Regions from separate parts of the Halomonas sp. SCS19 genome, predicted to be linked through region 2. Evidence: riboswitches for the same ligand, from Rfam matches in the RefSeq annotation. Region 2 holds a riboswitch; the other holds the start of a gene.

Region 1 (3,565 bases), 200 kb from region 2:
CGGTTCCACCACGGGGCGAAAGGGATCATAGAACCGTCCGTCCTTTTCCCAAATCTCCTCGGGCGGCTCTTTTATCCCTGTTGCCCACTCTACCCACTGCTTCAACAATGAGGTGGTGTATATATTCCCGGTTCTTGCCGAAAAAATATTGTAATTGTATTTTTTTGCATTTTCCTGCGAGAGCCCCTTGGGTGGAGTTTCTGTCGAGACCCAGTTGAACCCTCTGCTATCAAGAGCATTTCCAATATGTTGCGCAAAGCAGGAACCGAAGGTAACCACTTTACTATCCTTTGTGATCTTGAACTTTGGAGACCACAAATTGGATATGTCAAAAATTGACTTTTCGGATACAGCTTTTTTCCAGAAGGCACGGTCTGGAAGTGTCGAATATGGATTCATCTTACTCACCTCAAATATAAGATATAATATCGGTCGCGAACGAACAAAATTGATAACGTCTATCTTAAATCACCCATTGCCACGACGAATAGGAATGTTTACGCCAACACTGGCATCTCGTCTTCCTTTCTAAAATATTTGCATAAAAAAAGATAGGCGAAATATTTGTCTATTGTGTTGAGAAACGAGCACTGACAACGGCCCCGGAACCCTTCATAAAACCTTTCCCATGCACCATTTCCCTGACCCATGGGGGGTTCAAAAGAGAACAAAGCAAGCATTTTTAGCTTCCATGAAAACTCGGCGAACCAATGCTTCCAATAAAACGGGACCAACACACCTTTCACTTTCTTCCCTTCTTCACAAAGGAGTCGTCAAGCGCACAACGAATGTCAGAATATCGATAAAAAAACGTACTTTTTTCACTCTAGATTCTCTCACATCTTCTCTATCAGGCAGCCGCAAAACACGCAAATACAATCCAGAGAACATCCAAGAAAAACCACGAAAATACCCCTTTAAACAACAACAAAATCGTCGAAACTTTGTCGAATTGATCAATCAGGACTCTACTTCGCCACATTTCCTCAATCGGATAAAATGCATTCTCAACCATGCGGAAACTTCTCCAGATATCTGGGCAGTTGCACTCTCGCGATATCGTGGGAACCTCCTCCCCCCAGCGGCGTATCTACTGATCGGGATCGGTTCTTGCCAAGCCGAGGTGGACTCCCTTCGAGGTCATGCTAGACTCGATTCAGACTCGCTTGACGGGGTGCCGGTGAATCCGGCTGAGATGGCGCAGGGCCAGGGTGACGAATCACCGGCCGCCAGCGCCGATCCCGTGGAACCTGATCCGGGTGCGGTGTGGCTTCACACCTTGAACCGGCGTAGGGAATCAGGCGGTGGTGTCTGCCCCTGCGCGCGCACCTCCCTCCTTTCTCGTCGCCGTGTCCTTGGCCGCCGCCCTCCGGATCCGCACCAACCGGAGGCAACATGGGCTACCGCTTTACCGATCTTGTCGACGCCTGCCGCGATGACTGGCACGCCTACATCGAACACGACTTCGTGCTCGCCCTTGGCCGTGGTGAACTGGCCGACGCCAGCTTCCGTCACTATCTGAAGCAGGACTATCTGTTTCTGCTGCAGTTCTCCCGGGCCTACGCCCTGGCGGCCTACAAGAGCCACAGCCTCGACGAGCTGCGCGGCGCCTTCGACGGCATGAAGACCATCCTCGACGTGGAACTCGGCCTGCATCTCGCCTTCTGCCGCGACTGGGGCATCGGCGAGGCCGAACTCGCCGAGCTGCCCGAAGCCCGCGCCACCCTGGCCTATACCCGCTACGTGCTGGACGCCGGCAGCCGCGGCGACCTCTTGGACCTGCACGTGGCGCTGGCCCCCTGCATGGTCGGCTACGCCGATATCGCACGAAACCTCAACGCCCGTTCGGACACCCTGCGCGGTGCCGACAACCCCTTCGACGCCTGGATCGCCATGTACGAAAGCGACGACTTCCAGGCCGCCGCACGCCAGGAGCAGGCCTGGCTCGATGATCAGCTTGGCCAGGTATCCGGCGAGCGCTTTGCGCGACTGTCACGGATCTTCGCCGACGCAACACGACTCGAGATCGACTTCTGGCAGATGGGACTCGATCTAAGCGACTAACACAATCAGCACCACGCTTGACGGGGGGCCGCCAGAGGCGGCTGAGATCATGCAGCGCATGGGACCCGTTGAACCTGATCTGGGGGTAACCCCGATGCCATGGCATCGCGGTGAGGACCAGCGTAGGGATCAAGCGCTCACGGCCCAGGCCACGACGCCCCCTCCTTCCTCACGCGATGCACACAACAACGCCAGCACCCAGTGCCGTGAGAAGGACAAGCCAATGCCGCTCGATCAACCCGTTTCCGCCAACAAAACTCGCCATAGCGCGCACTTCCTGGCCGAGACCGCCCAGGTCGACCAGGCCGCAGTTACGCCCCTGCCGGGTTCGCGCAAGGTCTATGTAAAGGGCTCCCGCGACGACCTGCGGGTGCCGTTTCGCGAGATTTCGCTGTCGGCGACCCGCACCTCCGGGGCCGACGAGGCCAATCCGCCGCTCTTGGTCTACGACACCTCCGGCCCCTACACCGATCCCCAGGTCGAGGTCGACCTGCGTCGCGGGCTTGCCGAGTTGCGCCGGCCCTGGATCGAGGAGCGCGACGACACCGAATGGCTCGATGGCCCGACCTCGGACTACGGTCGCCGACGTGCCAACGACCCGACGCTCGCCCCGCTGCGTTTCGAACTGACCCGAACGCCGCGCCGCGCACGTCGTGGCGCCGACGGCAGCGCCGGCAATGTCACCCAGCTGCACTATGCCCGCCGCGGCATCATCACCCCGGAGATGGAGTTCATCGCCATCCGCGAGAATCAGCGCCGCCAGGCCCTGGCCGATGGCTATCGAGGCAGCGACGAGGTCGAGCGCATCCTTGGCCACCAGCATCCCGGGCAGGGCTTCGGCGCCCGTCTGCCAGAGGAGATCACCCCCGAGTTCGTGCGCCAGGAAGTCGCCGCCGGGCGCGCCATCATCCCCGCCAACATCAACCACCCGGAAGCCGAGCCGATGATCATCGGGCGCAACTTCCTGGTGAAGATCAATGGCAATCTGGGCAACTCGGCGGTGACCTCCTCCATCGAGCAAGAGGTCGAGAAGATGACCTGGGGCATCCGCTGGGGCGCCGATACCATCATGGATCTGTCCACTGGCCAGAACATCCACGAAACCCGCGAGTGGATCATCCGCAACTCGCCGGTACCGATCGGCACGGTGCCGCTCTATCAGGCGCTGGAGAAGGTCAAGGGCGTGGCCGAGGACCTCACCTGGGAGGTGTTCCGCGACACCCTGATCGAGCAGGCCGAACAGGGCGTGGACTACTTCACCATCCACGCAGGCGTGCTGCTGCGCTACGTACCGCTGACCGCCAACCGGGTCACCGGCATCGTCTCCCGCGGTGGCTCGATCATGGCCAAGTGGTGCCTTTACCATCACCAGGAAAGCTTCCTCTACACCCACTTCGAGGAAATCTGCGAGATCTGCAAGCAGTACGACGTGGCCTTCTCGCTGGGCGATGGCCTGCGCCCGGGCTCGGTGGCCGACGCCAACGACGAGGCCCAGATGGCG
Region 2 (3,565 bases):
CCTGCAGCGGTGCTGAGGACCGCGTTGCGCCCGTCGTAGCGGCGATTGAACAGACCGAAGAACACCGGGAAGGCCGCCGCCGAGCACAGCAGGTCCGCCAGCAGGAACAGATAGAGCACGCTGTAGCCCTGGGCCGCCACCCAGGTCACCGGCACCGCTGCGGCGACGATCAGCCAGCGTGCCAGGCGCATCAGGGTGGCTTCGCTGGCCTGGGGCAGCAGCCGGTGCATGTCGACGGCGATGATGCTGGAGGTGGCGTTGACGGTGGTGTCGGCACTGCTCATCACCAGGGCCAGACCCAGCGGAATCAAGGCCAGGGCGAACCACAGCGGCACCTCGGACAGCAGCACGCTGAACAGCGCCACCGAACCGTCTCCCTCGAGCCCGAGGCCGACGAAGGCCAGGCCGAACAGGCCCATCAGCACGATCACCGGAAAGTTGAACAGCCCTGCGATCCAGAAGCCCCGCCGCAGCACCTTGCTGTCCCGGGCGGCGTAGATGCGCTGCCAGGTGCCCTGGTAGAACAGGCCGGTCAGCATCACCGCGATAAAGAACGTCAGGCCGGCACGCAGGCCACCGGCATCGGTGACATCCAGCAACTGGGGCGCACGTTCCTGCAGACCCTCGAGCGTCGGCGCGACGCCGCCGGCGGCCTGCCAGCCGAACACCAGCAGCAGCGCCAGCAACGGCAGGATCACCAGCATCTGTACCTTGTCGGTGAAGATGGTGGTGCGCAGGCCGCCGTAGAAGGTGTAGAGCAGGGTCGCGATCATCACTACGCAGGCGGTCAGCCACAGCGGGATCGGCGCCAGCAGGGTGACCATATGGGCGATTGCGGTGAGGCCTGCCGCCAGCGAAATGAACAGATAGAACAGCATGATCGTCAGGGTGAAGGCGTACATGGTGCGCCCGTAGCGATGGATCACGAACTCGGTAAGGCCGTGGCCTTCGGGGATCAGCTCACGCATGCGTCGTCCCAGCGGGATCATCACCAGGCGCGGGACCATGGAACCCAGCGCATAGCCCAGTACCGCGCCGATGCCGCCCCAGGTGGCCGCCTGGGCGGGGCCGAACAGGATCCAGGTGCCCAGGGTGGTGGCCACCAGGGTCAACACCGTGGCGCGGGTGTTCTGGCTGTTGCGAGCCGAGATGTAGTCATCCAGGCCGCCCTGACGACGTCGGGCATAGATCAGGCCGGGGATGGCAAAGATGGCGGCGCACAGCAGAAGCCACAGCGCCGTCCAGGTGGGATCGAGCATCATCGAAAGAAGACCTCTTTCTTGTCGTTGTCCGCAGGGACCGGTGGACAGGCGGGACGAGCGGCGGACAGGAAGAAAGAGGAGATAACGCAACCATCCTTCCCTTCGCCGGCATGACCCGGATCAGGTTCAAAGGGTTACCGCGTGATGCGGAATCTCAGCCGTCAGGCTCCCCCAGGAATGCGCACAGCGTAGGACCGCCTCCGATGGCTGTCAATTGGCGCTTTGGCCGCAGCGACGGGGCGTCAGACGGTGGGCGAGGTGCGCAGGCTGTGCCAGCCATCGTAAAGCCAGTTCGCCGCTCGGCTTGGATCGATGTCAGTCATCGCCAGATAGCCATGACAGCAGGCCTCGCGGCTCGCTCGCGCAATGGTCGAGGCGTCGGTGGCGTCCATCACCAGGGTGCGTCGGTGCCCGCCGCCGCCGCGCAGGAAGGGAGCTGCGGGCGCGCGCTGGAACTCGACGCCTGCCGGCAGGGGCGTTGTCGAGTGATGCGTGTCGGGGTAGTCCGGGGCGCACAGGATGACTTCGAAGCCGAGCCGTTGTCCCTGGCGCGCCAGGTCGGCATTGACCGGGGAGTGGCCGGTCAGCACCAGACGCAAGGCCGGCTGGATCAGCACCTCGACGACGTCGTCGCCGATCTGGACCAGCGGATTGGTTGGCGTGGGTCGCTGCAGGTTCATGGACGTACTGCCCAGGCTGACGCGGCGAATCAGCGATGGCTGGCCGGCGAGCGTTGCATGGATGACCTCCAGGTGCACCAGGGTCTCGCTGCTCGGTGACAGGCGCTCGACCAGGCAGGGGGTGCCATCGTTGGCGTTGTTGTCGATATTGACCAGACAGGCGCCGCCGTCCCGGGCCTGGGTCAGCAAGATGGGCTGTCCGGCGTACCCGGGGCCATCGGCATCGCTGGTGACGCTCAGGTGGGGGAAGGCGGGAGCAGGGGTGCCCAGGCGCGTGCACAGCCAGCTGGTATCCCCGCGATTGGCCAGCGTCAGGGCGTGTTCGATGGCGACAAGGTCCTGGTGGTTCATGGGCAGCTCCCGCGGCGGTGTCGGCGACGCCAGCATAACGTGGAAGCGGGCAAGCGAAATAATCCGGCATCTATAAGCATCTTTTTATAGGCTAGAGAAGACGGCACGCGAGCCGCCAGGGTATTGACCTGCTGCCGGTCCAGGGCAGGGCTTACGCAAGGAGATGTCCTCATGGAGCGTTTTGCCTGGGTGGAAGAGGCATTGGTGTCGTCCGGAACGGTGCTGGTACGCCTGACGCCGGAGTTGCAGGTGCACGACGTGGTCGGTGATGCCGTGCGCGTGCTGGGCGAGCCCGGAGAGGTCTGGATCGGGCGGGGGCTGGCAGAGCTGCCTGGCGAGGCCGCGGCAGTAGCTGAAGCCTGGGTCTCCCGGGGTGCCGCTCACGCTGCCAAGCCTTCGATGCCGCTGGAACTGGGTGATGGTAGCTGCTGTCGCCTGGCCGATGGTGGGCTGGTGCTGCGACTGTCGGCTCGGCAGAAGGCAAGCCGCGGTGTCATCGCGCGGATGGCCGACCACCTGCCGGTGATGGTGGCCTACGTCGACCGCGACTTCTGCTTCCGTTTCAACAATCGTGCCTACCTCGACTTCATCGGCCTGCCTGCCGAGGCGCTGATGGGGCAGCCGGTGTCTTCGGTGCTCGATGCAGACTCCTACGCCAAGATCCGGCCACGTTTCGATCTGGCACTGGCGGGGCAGGAGGTCAGCTACGAGGATTCCCTGGTGCTCCAGGATGGTCGCCAGATCTACTTCAAGGTCCACTATCTGCCGGACCTGGTGGAAGATGAGGTGATGGGCTTCTACGCCATCATCCAGGACGTCTCCGAGTATCGCTCGATGATCCAGTTGTTACGGGATGTCCATACCGGGGTAAATCGCACCGATATCGGAGTATCAGAGATCGTCGACATGCTGCTGCGTGACGCCTTGAGCTATCTGAGGCTGGATATCGCGCTGGTCAGTCAGGTCGAGGGGGAGCGTTACACGGTGCGCTGGGCGGCCTCGGATAATGCGCCAGTAGGGGCCGGCGACAGCTTTGCACTGGGTGACACCTACTGTCGGCTGACCCTCGACGCCGATGACGTCTTCCATTCCCACCGCGCCGGGCAGGACGAGCGAGTCAAGGGCCACCCCTGCTACGAGAACTTTCAGCTGGAGACCTATATCGGTGCACCGCTGCGGATCCAGGGCAAGGTCTGGGGAACCCTGAACTTCTCCAGTCCGTCGGTGCGCCGGCACGCCTTCAGTGAGGTCGACATCGAGTTGGTCCGGCTA

The links. Region 2 has a riboswitch for thiamine pyrophosphate ahead of NFH97_RS01715 (sodium:solute symporter family protein). Riboswitches for the same ligand answer to the same signal wherever they lie in the genome.
Region 1: another riboswitch for thiamine pyrophosphate. It lies ahead of thiC (phosphomethylpyrimidine synthase ThiC); the one in region 2 lies ahead of NFH97_RS01715 (sodium:solute symporter family protein).

What each region holds. Positions count from the first base shown of each region.
Region 1 is NZ_JAMSHN010000001.1:634,603-638,167, forward strand. It holds gene NFH97_RS02555 (GSCFA domain-containing protein) at 1-399, opposite strand, end outside; TPP riboswitch at 1,161-1,314, shown strand; gene tenA (thiaminase II) at 1,396-2,064, shown strand; TPP riboswitch at 2,076-2,210, shown strand; gene thiC (phosphomethylpyrimidine synthase ThiC) at 2,288-3,565, shown strand, end outside.
Region 2 is NZ_JAMSHN010000001.1:437,180-440,744, reverse strand. It holds gene NFH97_RS01715 (sodium:solute symporter family protein) at 1-1,262, opposite strand, end outside; TPP riboswitch at 1,343-1,445, opposite strand; gene NFH97_RS01710 (hypothetical protein) at 1,505-2,293, opposite strand; gene NFH97_RS01705 (sensor domain-containing diguanylate cyclase) at 2,465-3,565, shown strand, end outside.